Regions from separate parts of the Streptomyces sp. NPDC104371 genome, predicted to be linked through region 1. Evidence: riboswitches for the same ligand, from Rfam matches in the RefSeq annotation. Region 1 holds a riboswitch; the other holds the start of a gene.

Region 1 (7,552 bases):
CACCTACCCCGCCGCCCATGACGATGCCGTCCATGAGGGCGACGTACGGCTTCGGGTAGCGGGCGATACGGGCATTGAGGTGGTACTCGTCGCGCCAGAAGGCGGCCGAGGCACTGCCGTCGCCGTCCCGGGCGTCCTCGTGGATGGCGCGGATGTCGCCACCGGCGCACAGGCCGCGCTCCCCCGCGCCGGTGAGGACGACGGTGGCGACGGCCGGGTCGTGCTCCCACTCGGTGAGTGTCTCGTCGATGCGGAGCACCATCTCGTGGGTGAGGGCGTTCAGGGCCTTGGGGCGGTTGAGGGTGATGTGGGCGGCGTGGCCGCTTCGGTGGAACAGGACGTCGTCGCTCATCCGAACGCCTCCGTCAGTCCACGGGCCACGATGACGCGCATGATCTCGTTGGTTCCTTCCAGGATCTGGTGCACCCGCAGGTCGCGGACGATCTTCTCGATGCCGTACTCGCCGAGATAGCCGTAGCCGCCGTGCAGTTGGAGCGCGCGGTCGGCGACCGAGTAGCCGGTGTCGGTGGCGAACCGCTTAGCCATCGCGCACAGGTACGGCGCCTGCGGATCACCCCGGTCGAGCGCCTGGGCGGCCTGCTGGACCAGGGCGCGGGCGGCGGCGAGTTCGGTGGCCATGTCGGCGAGGCGGAAGCGCAACGCCTGCGCGTCGAGGAGGCGTTGGCCGAACGCCTCGCGGTCGGCGAGATGGGCCAGGCTGCGGTCGAGGGCGCTGCGGGCACCGCCGAGAGAGCAGGCGGCGATGCCGAGACGGCCACCGTTGAGGCCGTTCATCGCGATCCGGAAGCCCTCACCCTCACGCCCGAGGAGCCGGTCGGCGGGAACACGGACGCCGTCCATGACCACCTGGCGGGTGGGCTGGGCGTTCCAGCCCATCTTCCGCTCGTTCGGCCCGAAGGAGAGGCCGGGGTCGTCCTTGTCGACGACGAACGCGGAGATTCCGTCGGCGCCCTCGCCGCCGGTACGGGCCATCACGACGTAGAGCTGGGAGGCCCCGGCGCCGGAGATGAACTGCTTCACGCCCGTGAGCACCCAGTCGTCCCCGTCCCGGACGGCGCGGCTGGTCAGGGCCGCCGCGTCCGACCCGGCGCCGGGTTCGGTGAGGCAGTAGCTGGCGAGGTCCTCCATGGCGCACAGGCGGGGCAGCCACCGCTCGCGCTGGGCGTCGTCGCCGTAGTGGTCGATCATCCAGGCGACCATGTTGTGGATGGACAGGTATCCCGCGATGGACGGGCAGCCGGAGGCAAGGGTCTCGAAGACGAGGACGCCGTCGGACCGGGTGAGGCCGCTGCCCCCGGACTCCTCCCGGACGTAGACGCCGCCGAGGCCGAGCCCCGCGGCCTTGCGCAGCACGTCGACGGGGAAGTGCTTGTCACGGTCCCAGTCGAGGGCGTGCGGGGCGAGGTGGTCCTGGGCGAAGTCGAGGGTGGTCTCCACGAGGGCCTGCTGGTCCTCGGTGAGCAGGGTGCTGGTCATGGTCGCTCAACTCATCGTGGGGATCGTGAAACTGGCGCCTTCCCGCTGACCCGCGGGCCAGCGGGAGGTGACCGTCTTCGTACGGGTGTAGAAGCGGACGGCGTCCGGACCGTGCTGGTTGAGGTCGCCGAAGCCGGAGCGCTTCCAGCCGCCGAAGGTGTGGTAGGCGACCGGTACCGGGATGGGTACGTTGACGCCGACCATGCCGGTGTTCACGCGTCGGGTGAAGTCGCGGGCGGTGTCTCCGTCGCGGGTGAAGAGGGCGACGCCGTTGCCGTAGGTGTGCTCGCTGGGCAGGCGCAGGGCCTCCTCGTAGTCCGAGGCGCGGACGACGCACAGGACGGGGCCGAAGATCTCCTCCTGGTAGATCCGCATGTCCGGGGTGACCCGGTCGAAGAGGGAGGCACCGGCGAAGAAGCCGTTCTCGTGCCCGTCGAGCGTGAACTCCCGTCCGTCCACGACAAGTTCGGCCCCCTCCTCGACGCCGAGATCGACGTAGGAGCGGACACGGTCCACGGCGTCACGGCCGACCAGCGGCCCGAAGTCGGCCTCGGGGTCGTCACTGCGGCCGATCCGCAGCGCGGCGATCCGCTCCTTCAGGCGGGCCACCAGGGCGTCCGCGGTGTCCTCACCCACCGGCACGGCGACCGAGATCGCCATGCAGCGCTCGCCCGCCGAACCGTATCCGGCGCCGATCAGCGCGTCCACGGCCTGATCGAGATCGGCGTCCGGCATCACGATCATGTGGTTCTTGGCGCCGCCGAAGCACTGGGCGCGCTTGCCGTGGGCGGCGGCGGTGGCGTAGACGTGCGCGGCGATCGGGGTGGAGCCGACGAAGCCGAGGGCCGCCACGCGGGGGTCTTCGAGAAGGACGTCCACGGATTCCCGGGCGCCGTTGACGACGTTCAGCACGCCGGGCGGCAGACCGGCCTCCAGGAAGAGTTCGGCGAGCCGCAGCGGAACCGACGGGTCACGCTCCGACGGCTTGAGGATGAAGGCGTTGCCACAGGCCAGGGCCGGGGCGGCCTTCCACAGGGGGATCATCGCCGGGAAGTTGAACGGGGTGATCCCGGCGACCACGCCAAGGGGTGCGCGCAGGGAGTGGACATCGATGCCCGTGCCCGCGTTGTCGGTGAACTCGCCCTTGAGCAGGTGCGGGATGCCCGCCGCGAACTCGACGACGTCCAGGCCGCGTTGGATGTCGCCGTGCGCGTCGGCGATCGTCTTGCCGTGCTCGGCGGACAGCAGCCGGGCCAGCGCGTCCTTCTCCTGCTCGACGAGCTGAAGGAAGCGCAGCAGGACCCGGGCGCGGCGCTGCGGGTTCCACTCGCCCCACGCGCGTTGCGCGTTGACGGCGTCGGCGATCGCCGCCTCCGTCTCGGCGCGGTTCGCGAGGGGCACCAGGGCCTGGACCTCGCCGGTGTTGGGGTCGTACACCTCGCCGTAGGCACCCGATGTCCCCGGGGTGTGCTTGCCGCCGATGAAGTGGGTCAACTCGCGCACGGAGGCGCGTTCGTGCTCGCGGACCATGACTGCCTGCTCTCGTCAGGAGGGATCCGGGGATGGCCGCGCCGGTACCGCACTCGGACGCAGGGGCGTACGGGTGCCGGGGCGCGAGATCGCGTATGGCCGGAAGCCCCGTCAGACGGCGGGCTCACCAGGGTCGTGGGTATACACCGGTGCCATGCGTGTCAGCTCCATCCTCGTGGACAACACGGAACATCCCGCGGCCGGTATCCTGACTTCCGGATCAGCGCGCGCCGTCCGCCTTCCCGACATCCAGCTCGTCAGTGGCGTCCTGCTCGACGGCGTACTCCCCGGTCACAGTGGCGGGACCGCGCCGGAATCACACCGGCTTCCCTGCACCGCGGGCCTTGTACTCACGACTATATAGTTGGACGTCCTAGTAAATCCAGCGGTGCGGGATGTTCGAGGTGGGGCGGCGTCGGTCCGAGGTGCGGACGGGGGCCGACGGCGGGTTCAGCCCAGCAGTCGGACGAGCACGAGCAGGGCGACCGCGAAGACCACGCTCGCCACGAGGGTCCCCAGGCCGGCCGGTACCCCGGTGGCGTACCGCTTCACCTCGGCGGGCGGGGTGAGGCTGCTCGCGCGAGCCAGCCACTCGCGCGGCGGGTTGTCGGGGATGACGACCCTCCAGGGCTGCTCGGGGTCGTACTCGACTACCGCCCCCGACCGGTGCAGCAGCCCCTGCACATCGAGCGGGTGACGGACCTGGATCCGATAGGCGGGACGGCCGTCGGGCACCACGGTCAGGTCGAAGGCGAACACCGAGCCCGGTGCCCGTCCGTCGATGGCGGGCCGACCGGTCTCCTTGTGTACGGACTTCACCGAGTGGACCACGGCGGGCGCGAAGGCGCGGGGTCCGCCGGAGCGCAGCGCGGGGATCATGAGGTCCGACCGGGACGGCTCACCCGCCTTGCCGAACACCGCCAGCGCCAGGGCCGTCGCGGGCAACCCCGTCAGCAGCAGCCAGCGGGGGCCGTGCGCGGCGCCCTGGACCAGCGCGGCGAACGCGAGTCCCGCGAGGACGGTGGACAGCAGGCTGACAGGGCTGCTGAAGAGCCTGCGGGCGGCGGCCAGGGAGCGGTTTCGGTTCATGAGAGGCGCAGCAGCTTTCGGCGGGGTACGGCGACCCGGGTGCGTACGGGGTCGCCGGGGCGGTCGGTGTCGTACACGGCGAGGACGTCACGCCGGAGGGCGACGCGTTCCACGACGGCGGGGACCTCGTGGCGAACCCCGGCCAAGTCCTCGAAGACCACGGTGACTTCGCCGCGCTTGCGGCCCACCGACCGCCAGCCCTCCAGCACCGCGTCGGCTGTGGCGTAACGGCGGGAGAGCCTGCGCAGCCCGGCGGTGCGGCGCAGGCTCACGGCCGCGCCCCAGCATGCGGCGAGGCAGCCCGCCGCCGCGACGGACCAGAGGAAGGTGAGCCATCCCGAGACGGAGAACCGGCCGAGCGGGAAGAAGAGGTGGAAGCCGGTGACGGTGTCGTACTCGACCTGGCCGTCCGCGACCGCGTCGTACCAACCGGCAGCGCAGGCGACGGCGCAAAGCGCGACCACCGCGCCGGGCGTGGCACGGTGCAGGAACCGGGCGGAGAGCAGACCGAGGACGAGGGCGCAGACCGCTCCGACGAAGGAGGCCCCGGCGGCGAACTGATCGCTGGCGCAGCCTTCGGCCGCGTCGCAGGTCCAGCGGACGGTGGACGCCTCATGGCTGGCGATGTGCCACACCATCCAGACCTGCCACACCATCAGCGCGCAGGCGATGACTCGCATGACCTGCCCGTAGGCTCTCTGCCCCACTCCCCCGCCCCTGCCTTTCGACGCGCCACGGGGCCCAAGTGCCCCGGTGGACGGTACACATGCGATCGACGCCCTGTCCGTGATCCACACCACCTGGCGACGACGGGCGCTGTTGTACCGGGTTGGCAGGCCCGGCCGACTGGGCGTGGGCACGGACGCGGTGTGCGGTCGCCGCGGGCGTCACCGCCACCGCCCTGACGGTCAACAGCCCTCTCTTCAGAGCTACTTACCGGCCAGACCCAAGTTGGCCCCACTGCGCAGGTCCGCGAACCCCTGCGCGATCACGGCAGCCGGATCCAGACATGCCTCACGGGTGTCCGCTCGCGTCGGCTCCTGGGCGCATCCCAGGGTTTCGTAGGTACGCACGGCAGCTTGGATCTTGCGGGCAGCGGAATCGAGCGTCGCGAATCCTTGGCGCCCATCGATCTCGCTCAAGGCAAGGCCCGCAGCGTCGGATGTGGCATCGGCTGCCGCCTTGCACTTCGCGGTGAACATCTGCGGCGACGACGTCGAGCAGGGAGAGTTCGCGCCCGAACCGAACCGCTGCTCATCCGTCGAGATTCGCTCCTCAAGGGCGAGCTTCACACCCTCGGCGGCTTGCCCCTTCGCTGAGACCGGCTCACTCGACGGCGAAGGGGAGGCCGAGGGCCGGTCCGAGCGATTCACGTCTTCGGAATCGCTGCAGCCCGTGATGAGCACCCCTGACAGGCCCAGGATCGCCACCGCTCGCAGTGCACTCCGCTTCATTGCTCCCCCTTGCAACCGTGTCCTCATGTGGATGCGCAACCAGCCGGAGACAAGAGGCTCAGGCCGCGGGTGTCGCTGTGGCGAGTCTGGAGATCTCGGCGGCGACGGCGCTCGGGTCGGGGGTGACGGTGACACGGGCGATGTCGTCCAGGCCGGGGTGGGCGCCGACGCGGACCGAGTGCCGCGCGTTGCGCAGCAGGTCGAGGTCGTTGATGTCGTTGCCGAAGGCGTTGTACTGGTCGATGCCCAGAGAGGTCAGGGCCTCCCACTTGTTCGTGGTGCCCGGGGCGAAGTCGATGATCGCCTCGTCGAGGTGGTGGTTGACGGTCATCCCGAGCACGCGGCACGCCTCGGCGAGGGCTGCCATGTCGGTCGCGTCGACCACGAGGAACTTCACGACGGCGGGGAGGTCCGCGAGGTCGACCCGGCGGGCGAGGCGGCCTTGGTCGACGCGGCCGAGGATCGGGTGGTCGGCCGGACCGGTGTAGGCATAGTCCCAAGGGCCGTCGGCGAGGTAGCCCGCCTGGAACCGGTCGGCCTCGATCAGCAGCTTGCCGAGGTCACCGGCCTCGAACGCGGCCCGCGCCCGCACCTGGCCGTCGACGGAGACAAGGCTGCCGTTCCCACCGATCAGCGTGGCGGTGGGGAAGGCCCCGTCGAGAACGGGCAGCAGGTCGCGGACCGGCCGGGCGGAGGCGAAGACCAACTGGTGACCGGCGCGTTCGCAGGTCTCGATGGCGGCGATGATCCGGCTGTCGATCGTCTGTCCGTCGAAGCAGAGCGTGCCGTCGATGTCGAAGACTGTGGTGCGGGCGCTGGAAGTGGTCACGGCGAGATCGTATCGAGTCTGTACCGTGCGCGATCTACCACCTGCCGGGTGCGTACGGGGCGATGCCCTCGTCCCCTGTCTGTCAGTGGTGATCGCCATCATGGGGACATGACCGATCAGGACCTGACCACCGACCGTATCTGGCGACTTCACCACGGCGACCAGGAGATCGTCAGGCTGACCATGACGACGGCACCGTCGGCTGGCGCTGCCGCTTCTGGGGCGAGGAATCCGGCTGGGCCCGGCGACAAGGCACTGGTCGCCGCCTTGCTCGCCGAGTGGCAAGAGGCCTGAGGAGACGGGCGGTTGGCCGCGTACGAGAGCGTCTACGGTCTGCTCGGCGAACCGCCTGTCTTCGAGCGGGAGGGAAACGACCCGCGGCGGACAGGCTCAGGACGCGCCGGTACGTACGGCGGTCGCGGCCAGGGTGGTGTAGCCCATCGTGAAGCCACCGCCCAGAGAGTCGATGGCGCGTCCCACCGTGTCCAGTATCTCGGCCTGTTGATCAGGATGGAGCCGGGTGAGGCCTCCGGTGGTAGGGAGCAGCTCCAGCCATTGGTCGCGCGTATAGGACCGCTCCCAGTCGAATCGCCACTGTTCGGGGTCCTCGAACTGTTCGGTCTCCCGGATCCTGTCGCCGAACTTCGCGTACGCCGCCTGGTAGAGGTCGAGCGGGCGTCGGGACGGTTGGCCGCTGAGTGGGGAGTCGGGCGCCGTCCGCCGCAAGGCAGCGGCGAACGGTTCGGCCACCTCGGCGGGCGGCTCGTACACGTGCCCGAAGATCGCCAGCCGTCCCCCTGGACGCAGCAGACGGGCCGCCTTCACGGTGCCCGCGACCGGATCCACCCAGTGCCACGACTGCGCGGCGATGACCACGTCGTACGTCCGACCGGCCGACTGCCAGGCTTCGAAGGCCGCCACCTCGACCTCCAGGCCACGAGCTCGCGCGAAGTCGGCCATCCGCGCGTCGGGTTCGACGCCGAGCACGGCGCACCCGGCGGCTTGGAACTGGCGGGCCGCGATGCCGGTGCCGCAGCCGATGTCGAGCACGTCAGGACCGGGGCTCCCCGCGACGATCCGCGCTACCAGCGCGTCGGGGTAGCCGGGCCGGGCCTGGTCGTAGCGTGGGGCGTCCACGCCGAACGATTCGGCC
Region 2 (7,552 bases), 110 kb from region 1:
GTCCGGGAGGAAGAGCCAGGCCAGGGCGAACATGACGGCCGGACCGAGGACCCAGTTGATGACCAGGGACGGGATCAGCAGGCGCTTGTCGCGGGTGACGGTGTCCAGGCGGTCGTAACGGACCTTCGCCAGGACCGGATACATCATCACGAGCAGGCCCAGCGCGATCGGCAGCGAGACCCCGGTGACGGTCACCTTCGCGAGCGCGTCGCCCAGACCGGGGACCAGACGGCCCAGACCGAGCCCGGCAGCCATCGCCAGCACGATCCACACGGCCAGGTACCGGTCCACGACGGACAGCCGCCTGGCCACCGAGGCCGACGGAGCGGCCGTCGTCTCCTGGCTCACGAGACGGCCCCGGCCGAATCGCCGCGAGGCTGGCGGGGCTGGCGGGGCTGACCGGGCTGATCCTTCGGGTCGCCGGGACGGGTCAGGATCGCGGCCAAGCGGTCCGTCTTCTCGGGCAGCAGCCGGTAATACACCCACGTGCCCCGCCGCTCGGAGGCGATCAGCCCGGCCTGCTTCAGCAGCTTGAGGTGATGCGAGATGGTCGGCTGTGACAGCTCGAACGCCGGAGTCAGATCACAGACGCAGATCTCGCCGCCCTGCTGTGAGGCGATCATCGACAGCAGCCGCAGCCGCACCGGGTCGCCCAGGGCCTTGAACACCGGCGCCAGCTCCGCGGCCTGTTCCTCGCCCAGCGGAGCGCTCAGCAGCGTCGGGCAGCACCCCTCGGCCTCGTCGTCCTGGTCGAGCACCACAAGCTCTTGTTTCGACATACTTCTATGTTGACGAACTTCGATTCAAGGCGCAACCTTGCATCGAGGAACGTCAATACAGTCCCATCCGGGCTGCTCAGTCCGGTCGTTCGAGGAGTCATGTCATGAGCGAGCAGAACACCGACCTGCGCGAGACCGTCCGCCGCCGCTATGCCGCGGCTGCCCTTCAGGTCGCCGAGGGTGGCACCGGCTGCTGCGGCCCGCAGGCCATCGAGGTCGACGACACCTTCGGCTCCGCCCTCTACACCGCCGACGAGCGGGACGTCCTGCCCACCGAGGCTGTCGCCGCCTCGCTCGGCTGCGGCAACCCCACCGCCGTCGCCGACCTCCGTGAAGGTGAGCGCGTTCTCGACCTCGGCTCCGGCGGCGGCATCGACGTTCTGCTGTCCGCGCGCCGCGTCGGGCCCACCGGCAAGGCCTACGGACTGGACATGACCGAGGAGATGCTCGCCCTCGCCCTGACCAACGCCAAGAAGGCAGGCGCCACCAATGTCGAGTTCCTCAAGGGCACCATCGAGGCCGTCCCGCTGCCCGCGAGCACCATCGACGTCGTGATCTCCAACTGCGTGATCAATCTGTCCACCGACAAGCCCGCCGTCTTCGCCGAGATGTTCCGCGTCCTGACCCCGGGCGGCCGGATCGGTATCTCCGACGTCGTCGCCGACGACACCCTCTCCCCCGCTCAGCGAGCGGAACGCGGCGACTACGTCGGCTGCATCGTCGGCGCGCTCTCCTTCACCGAATACCGGACGAGCCTCGAAGCCGCCGGGTTCACCGACATCGAGATCACTCCCGCCCACACGGTCGCCGACGACATGCACTCCGCGATCATCCGCGCGACCAAGGCCATCACCGAGGGCACGGGGTCGGCCGCCGCCGCGGCACCGGGCTCCTGCTGCTGAACGGAGCGAGACAGCGCCCGAGCGGCCACCCTCGCGGCCTTCGCCATCGCCATGGCCGTGTTCAGCCCCGCCACCGCCACGGTGGCGGGCGCACTCCGCGGCGTGATGCCGCTCATCACACCGCGTTCATCACACCGAACCAGGCCGTCGGCCAGGCCACCGTCCCTCTGACCTCCGACTACGCGACGAAGCACGACAGCGACAGCGACAGCGACAGCGCGGCGTACCTCTATCCGCTACGGAGCCCTGGTCGTTGTCGCCGCTCCGGTAGCCACAGTCGGAGGACTTGCCGCGCTGTGGACGGCTCTCGCCCTGGCCAATCTCCCCCAGGCAGTGAGCAAGGCCTATTCCTTTTACCGGCACAGCGCATTCACCAATACCCGCGAATACGCATCAACCGCCACACCACCGACTCGTCGGAAAGCGCGTCGGCGAGCCGACCGAGTGCCGTCGCCGTGCACGCCTCGGCGACGTACGCGCACATCGGTCAGCGAACTACGTGGCCTCGGCCGCACTCGGCAAGCGAGTAACCGGGAACAGCGGGCGGAATGAACTTCCCTGATGCATCCTTCTTTGGCGGCCCGTTACTTCGGCGCACGCTATGCAGCATCAGCAGTCCTTGGCAGCCTTCTTGGATTGCCATTTGGAATGGATGGAAATGAGTCAGACAATTACCCGACAAACCTGGAGAGTTGACGATCAGATGCACCGCCCCCGTACGTCCCTCCGTCGCACAGCAGTCATCGCCGCCGCTCTCCTCGCCGCGCCCTTACTTCTGACCGGTCCCGCCGCGCAAGCCGTGTCCGGCGTGCCGGAGACGGATACTTCACATGCGTTCACGGCCCGTCTGGACATAGGTGACGGAACGAGATCGTGTTCGGCCGTACTGGTCGACGCGCAGTGGTTGTTGACGGCGTCGACATGCTTCGCCAGCGACCCGTCCGACCCGACGTCCTTAAAGGCCGGCGCTCCCACGTTCGCGACGACGGCGACCATCGGGCGTACGGACCTGACCGGGACCGCCGGGCAGGTCCGTAAGGTCACCCAACTCGTGCCGCGCAGCGACCGGGACCTCACGCTGGCGCGCCTGGACAAACCCGTCACCGACATCACCCCCGTACAGATCGCCACCAGTCCTCCTGAGGCGGGCTCCTCCGTGAGCGTGGCCGGGTACGGCCGCACCAAGACCGAGTGGTCGCCGCTGAAGCTGCACACCGCCACCTTCGCCTCCTCCGCCGTCCAGGGCGGCGACCTGCCCCTGACCGGTCAGGACGGCGCCGCGGTCTGCGCCGGTGACACCGGCGGCCCCGCGATGACCGGAAGCGGAGCCACCCTCCGTCTTGTCGGCATCAACTCCCGCTCCTTCCAAGGCGGATGCTGGGGAACCGACCCGGCCGAGACCCGCACCGGAGCCGTCGACACGCGCGTCGACGACCTCGCCGACTGGATCGCCAAAAACCGGCTGGCGACCATGCACGCCGATGTCACCGACCTGATCACCACAGCCGACTTCAACAACGACGGTCGCCCCGACGTCGCCGCCATCCTCAAGGACGGCAACATCCACGCCTTCTACACCACCCCCGACGGCACCCTGGTCTACGGCCGCGAACTGTGGAAGCACGACGGCAGTTGGAGCCGCAAGACCCGCATCTTCGGCGGCGACTTCAACGGCGACGGCAATGCCGACATCGCCGCCATCAACGTCGACGGCAACCTGAGCCTCTACCCCGGCACCGCCACCGGCCAGTTGGGCTCCCCGCTGTCCATGTGGAAGGACGCGACCTGGGGTTCGTTCCCCTCGATCGCGACCTACCGAGCCAAGGGCTGGACCCGGGACGGACTGATCACGGTCGCTCCGACCGGGCGGCTGTGGGCGTACCCCACGGCTGCGAACGGTGTGCTGGACGGCTCGCGCAGCGAGGCGTGGAACGACGACAGTTGGAACAAGAAGCTGATCGCCAGCAGCGACTTCAACGGTGACAGCCTCAACGACGTGGCGGCGATCGCCCAGTCCGGGCAGCTCGACCTCTACACCGGTACCAGCACCGGCAAGTTCAAGTACGGCAACGCCATGTGGTCCGACCCGACATGGGGTTCGTTCCCGGTCCTGATGGGCGGCGACTACAACGGTGACGGCAAGGCCGACATCGCCGCCGTGAACAGCTCGGGCGGCCTGTACCTGTACCCGGGTGACGGCAACGGCAAGCTCTCTGCCCGCAGCAGCATGTGGCCGACCATCGGCTGACACTGTGAGCCAGGGCGGGTGCCGGGGGGGCGCACCGACTCCCCCGGCACCCGCCCTCGTCACATCCACGACTCCACTGCTCCGCCCCCCGATTCGGCACACGCTGGATTGACGGCCGGAGATACGGGCCATACGGTCCCTGCGTAGTGATGGCTTGAGGAAGCTGGTGGGAATCCAGCACGGTCGCGCCACTGTGAGCCCGCCACCGCGAGGTTGCGGGCGAGTCAGATACTGAGCCCTCACTCCGCCCGCATACGCAAAGGGACGCACGATCCCGAAGGAGGGCTCGCCTTGAGTGGCGTTTCCAGGCCCGATTCGGCACCGTACGTCCGGATGCCGCCCCCCTCGCACGAATCGGACCCCGTCCCGGCATGACCAGCAACCCTACGGAGAGCACGGTGATCGAGGAGATCGCCGCGTTCGGCCCGTTCTTCGCCGTACAGACCCACCCGCCCGGTACGCACCCGTCCGAGCCCTGGCAGTCACTCTCCCGTCCGCTGCTCGACGCCCGGGTGAGTGACGTACGGGACCGGTTGGCCGCGACCGGCGGGCAGCCGCCTGCCGCGGTCGAGACGCGGGTCGCGGCGTCTGTCGCACACTTGGGGCTGGCCGCACGGCTGGTCTCCCCGGCGCTGGCTGCCGCCGTACTGCACGGTCTGGTCCTCGCGCCCGGCCTCGCGGATCTGTGGTGGCAACCCGTGCTCGGCGGCCCGCTGCCGCTGTCGCTGCCTGACGACGCCTTCACCGGCGGCGGGGAGGGCTCGCTCTCGCAGCTCGCTGACGACCTGAGCAGCCGCCTGCTGGACGGCCCGCTGCGCGAACTCGCCGACGCCATGGCGCGGTTCTCGGTCTCCCGGCACATCCTGTGGGGCAACACCGCCTCGGCCGTCAACGGAGCGGCGACCATGATCACAGTGTCCCGCCCGGAGGTCACCGCGCGGACCCGCGCCCTCACCGCGCTTCTCCTGGAGAGGCCCCCGTTGCGTGGTGCGAGCGCCAGGACGCCCGGCGGAACGTACCGGCGCCGTAGCTGCTGCCTGATCTACCGCGCCGCTCCGGGCCGCAAGGGGGCCCTGTGCGGAGATTGCGCCCTGTCCCGCTGACCAGGCCGCTCGCCCCGCCGTCCGCACCCGAATGTGTCGGACCCCGTGCGTAGGACGGCGGTCGTTCCCGCTCACCGCTGTCCCGCCCCTGCCGGTGCCGCAGGAAGGGGCCGGGACGCTGGTGGCGTCCCGGCCCATGGGTTGCTCGGTCAGGAGGTGGGCAGCTCGCTGCGGACGGTGCGGGCGGCGGCGACCAGGTTCTCCAGGGAGGCGCGGGTCTCGGGCCAGCCGCGGGTCTTCAGGCCGCAGTCGGGGTTGACCCACAGCCGTTCGGCGGGAATCGCCTTCAGGCCGGTGCGCAGGAGGGCCGCGGCCTCGTCCGTGCTCGGGACGCGCGGGGAGTGGATGTCGTAGACGCCCGGCCCGGCCTCGCGCGGGTAGCCGTGAGCGGCCAGTTCGCGAGCGACCTGCATGTGGGAGCGGGCGGCTTCCAGGCTGATGACGTCGGCGTCGAGGTCGTCGATGGCCTGGACGATGTCACCGAACTCGGCGTAGCACATGTGGGTGTGGATCTGCGTGTCCGGCCGCACCCCGCTCGTGGTGAGCCGGAACGCCTCGGTCGCCCACGCCAGATACGCCGCACGGTCGGCGGTCCGCAGCGGCAGCGTCTCGCGCAGCGCGGGCTCGTCCACCTGGATCACCGAAGTCCCGGCCGCCTCCAGGTCGTTCACCTCGTCGCGCAGGGCGAGGGCGACCTGCCGGGCGGTGTCGCCGAGGGGCTGGTCGTCACGGACGAAGGACCAGGCGAGCATGGTGACCGGGCCGGTGAGCATGCCCTTGACGGGGCGGTCGGTCAGGGACTGGGCGTAGGACGTCCAGCGCACCGTCATCGGCTCGGGCCGGGAGATGTCGCCGACCAGGACCGGCGGCCGGACGTAGCGGGTGCCGTACGACTGGACCCAGCCGTGCTGTGTGGCCAGGTAGCCGGTGAGCTGCTCGGCGAAGTACTGCACCATGTCGTTGCGTTCGGCCTCGCCGTGCACCAGGACGTCGATGCCGGTCTTCTCCTGGAAGGAGATGACCTCCTGGATCTCCGCCTTGACGCGCTCCTCGTACCCGGCCGTGTCGATGCGCCCGGTGCGCAGGTCGGCGCGTGCGGTGCGCAGTTCGGTGGTCTGCGGGAACGAGCCGATGGTCGTGGTCGGCAGCAGCGGCAGACCGAGGTGGGCACGCTGTGCGGTGGCCCGTTCGGCGTACGGCTGAGAGCGGCGGGCGTCGGCGTCCGTCACAGCCTCGGAGCGGGCTCGTACGGCGGGGTCATGGGTGATCGGCGAGTCCGCGCGGGAGGCGAGATCGGCGCGGTTGGCGGCGAGTTCGCCGCTGATGGTGTCGGTGCCGTGGGCAAGTCCCTTGGCGAGGGTGACGATCTCGGCGGTCTTCTGCCGCGCGAAGGCCAGCCAGCGCAGGATCTGCGGCTCGATGTCGCGCTCGGCCGCCGCGTCCAGCGGCACGTGGAGCAGGGAGCAGGAGGCGGCGACGTCCACTCGGTCGGCGAGCCCGAGGAGGGTGCCGAGCGTGGACAGCGACTTCCGCAGGTCGTTGATCCAGATGTTGCGGCCGTTGACGACACCGGCGACCAGGCGCTTGCCGGGCAGTCCGCCGACGGCGGCCAAGGCCTCCAGGTTGGCCGCGGCGGCCTCGGTGAAGTCCAGGGCGAGGCCCTCGACCGGGGCCTTGGCCAGCACGGGCAGCGCGTCGCCGAGCCGGTCGAAGTAGGAGGCGACCAGCAGCTTCGGCCGGTCGGTGAGGGCGCCCAGCAAGCGGTAGGCGTGCTCGGCGGCGTTCAGCTCGGCCGGGGTGCGGTCCTGTACGAGGGCGGGCTCGTCGAGCTGGACCCACTCGGCACCGGCCGCGCGCAGGTCGGCGAGGACCTCGGCGTACACCGGGAGCAGCCGGTCCAGGAGGGTGAGTGGCTCGAAGTCGGCGGGCACGCCGGGGGCGGACTTGGCGAGCAGAAGGTAGGTGACGGGGCCGACCAGCACGGGCCGGGCGGTCAGGCCCTGGGCGAGGGCTTCCTCCAGCTCGGCGACCTGCTTGGTGGAGTCGGCCGTGAACACGGTGTCGGGGCCCAGCTCAGGGACCAGATAGTGGTAGTTGGTGTCGAACCATTTGGTCATCTCCAGCGGAGCGACCTCCTGGGTCCCGCGGGCCATCGCGAAATAGCCGTCCAGCGCGTCGGCGTCGACGGCGGCACGGTGCCGCTCGGGGATCGCGCCCACCATGACGGTCGTGTCGAGGACGTGGTCGTAGTACGAGAAGTCACCGGTCGGCACCTCGTGGACACCGGCGTCGGCGAGCTGCTGCCGGTTGCTCCGCCTGAGCTCGGCGGCGGTGGCCCGGAGGGCGTCGGCGGTGACGCGGCCCTTCCAGTAGCCCTCGACGGCCTTCTTCAGTTCACGGTTCTGTCCCTGGCGGGGGTAGCCGTACACGGTGGCCCGTGCTGCCGCGGCTGCGGACTTCGTTGTCACGGAGATCTCCTTCGCGAGATGAATCCCTGAGATCCCGGAGACGGGACGAGAG

The links. Region 1 has a riboswitch for cobalamin ahead of ACZ60T_RS01370 (CoA-acylating methylmalonate-semialdehyde dehydrogenase). Riboswitches for the same ligand answer to the same signal wherever they lie in the genome.
Region 2: another riboswitch for cobalamin. It lies ahead of ACZ60T_RS00960 ((2Fe-2S)-binding protein); the one in region 1 lies ahead of ACZ60T_RS01370 (CoA-acylating methylmalonate-semialdehyde dehydrogenase).

The regions. Positions count from the first base shown of each region.
Region 1 covers NZ_JBVJNF010000001.1:294,255-301,806, forward strand. Annotated here, with positions in the region: gene ACZ60T_RS01360 (enoyl-CoA hydratase/isomerase family protein) at 1-352, opposite strand, end outside; gene ACZ60T_RS01365 (acyl-CoA dehydrogenase family protein) at 349-1,497, opposite strand; gene ACZ60T_RS01370 (CoA-acylating methylmalonate-semialdehyde dehydrogenase) at 1,504-3,027, opposite strand; cobalamin riboswitch at 3,209-3,382, opposite strand; gene ACZ60T_RS01375 (hypothetical protein) at 3,478-4,116, opposite strand; gene ACZ60T_RS01380 (hypothetical protein) at 4,113-4,796, opposite strand; gene ACZ60T_RS01385 (hypothetical protein) at 5,046-5,546, opposite strand; gene ACZ60T_RS01390 (HAD hydrolase family protein) at 5,629-6,399, opposite strand; gene ACZ60T_RS01395 (hypothetical protein) at 6,508-6,693, shown strand; gene ACZ60T_RS01400 (class I SAM-dependent methyltransferase) at 6,790-7,552, opposite strand, start outside.
Region 2 covers NZ_JBVJNF010000001.1:187,488-195,039, forward strand. Annotated here, with positions in the region: gene arsB (ACR3 family arsenite efflux transporter) at 1-348, opposite strand, end outside; gene ACZ60T_RS00945 (ArsR/SmtB family transcription factor) at 345-779, opposite strand; gene arsM (arsenite methyltransferase) at 884-1,681, shown strand; gene ACZ60T_RS00955 (trypsin-like serine protease) at 2,385-3,929, shown strand; cobalamin riboswitch at 4,063-4,184, shown strand; gene ACZ60T_RS00960 ((2Fe-2S)-binding protein) at 4,301-5,032, shown strand; gene metE (5-methyltetrahydropteroyltriglutamate--homocysteine S-methyltransferase) at 5,182-7,500, opposite strand.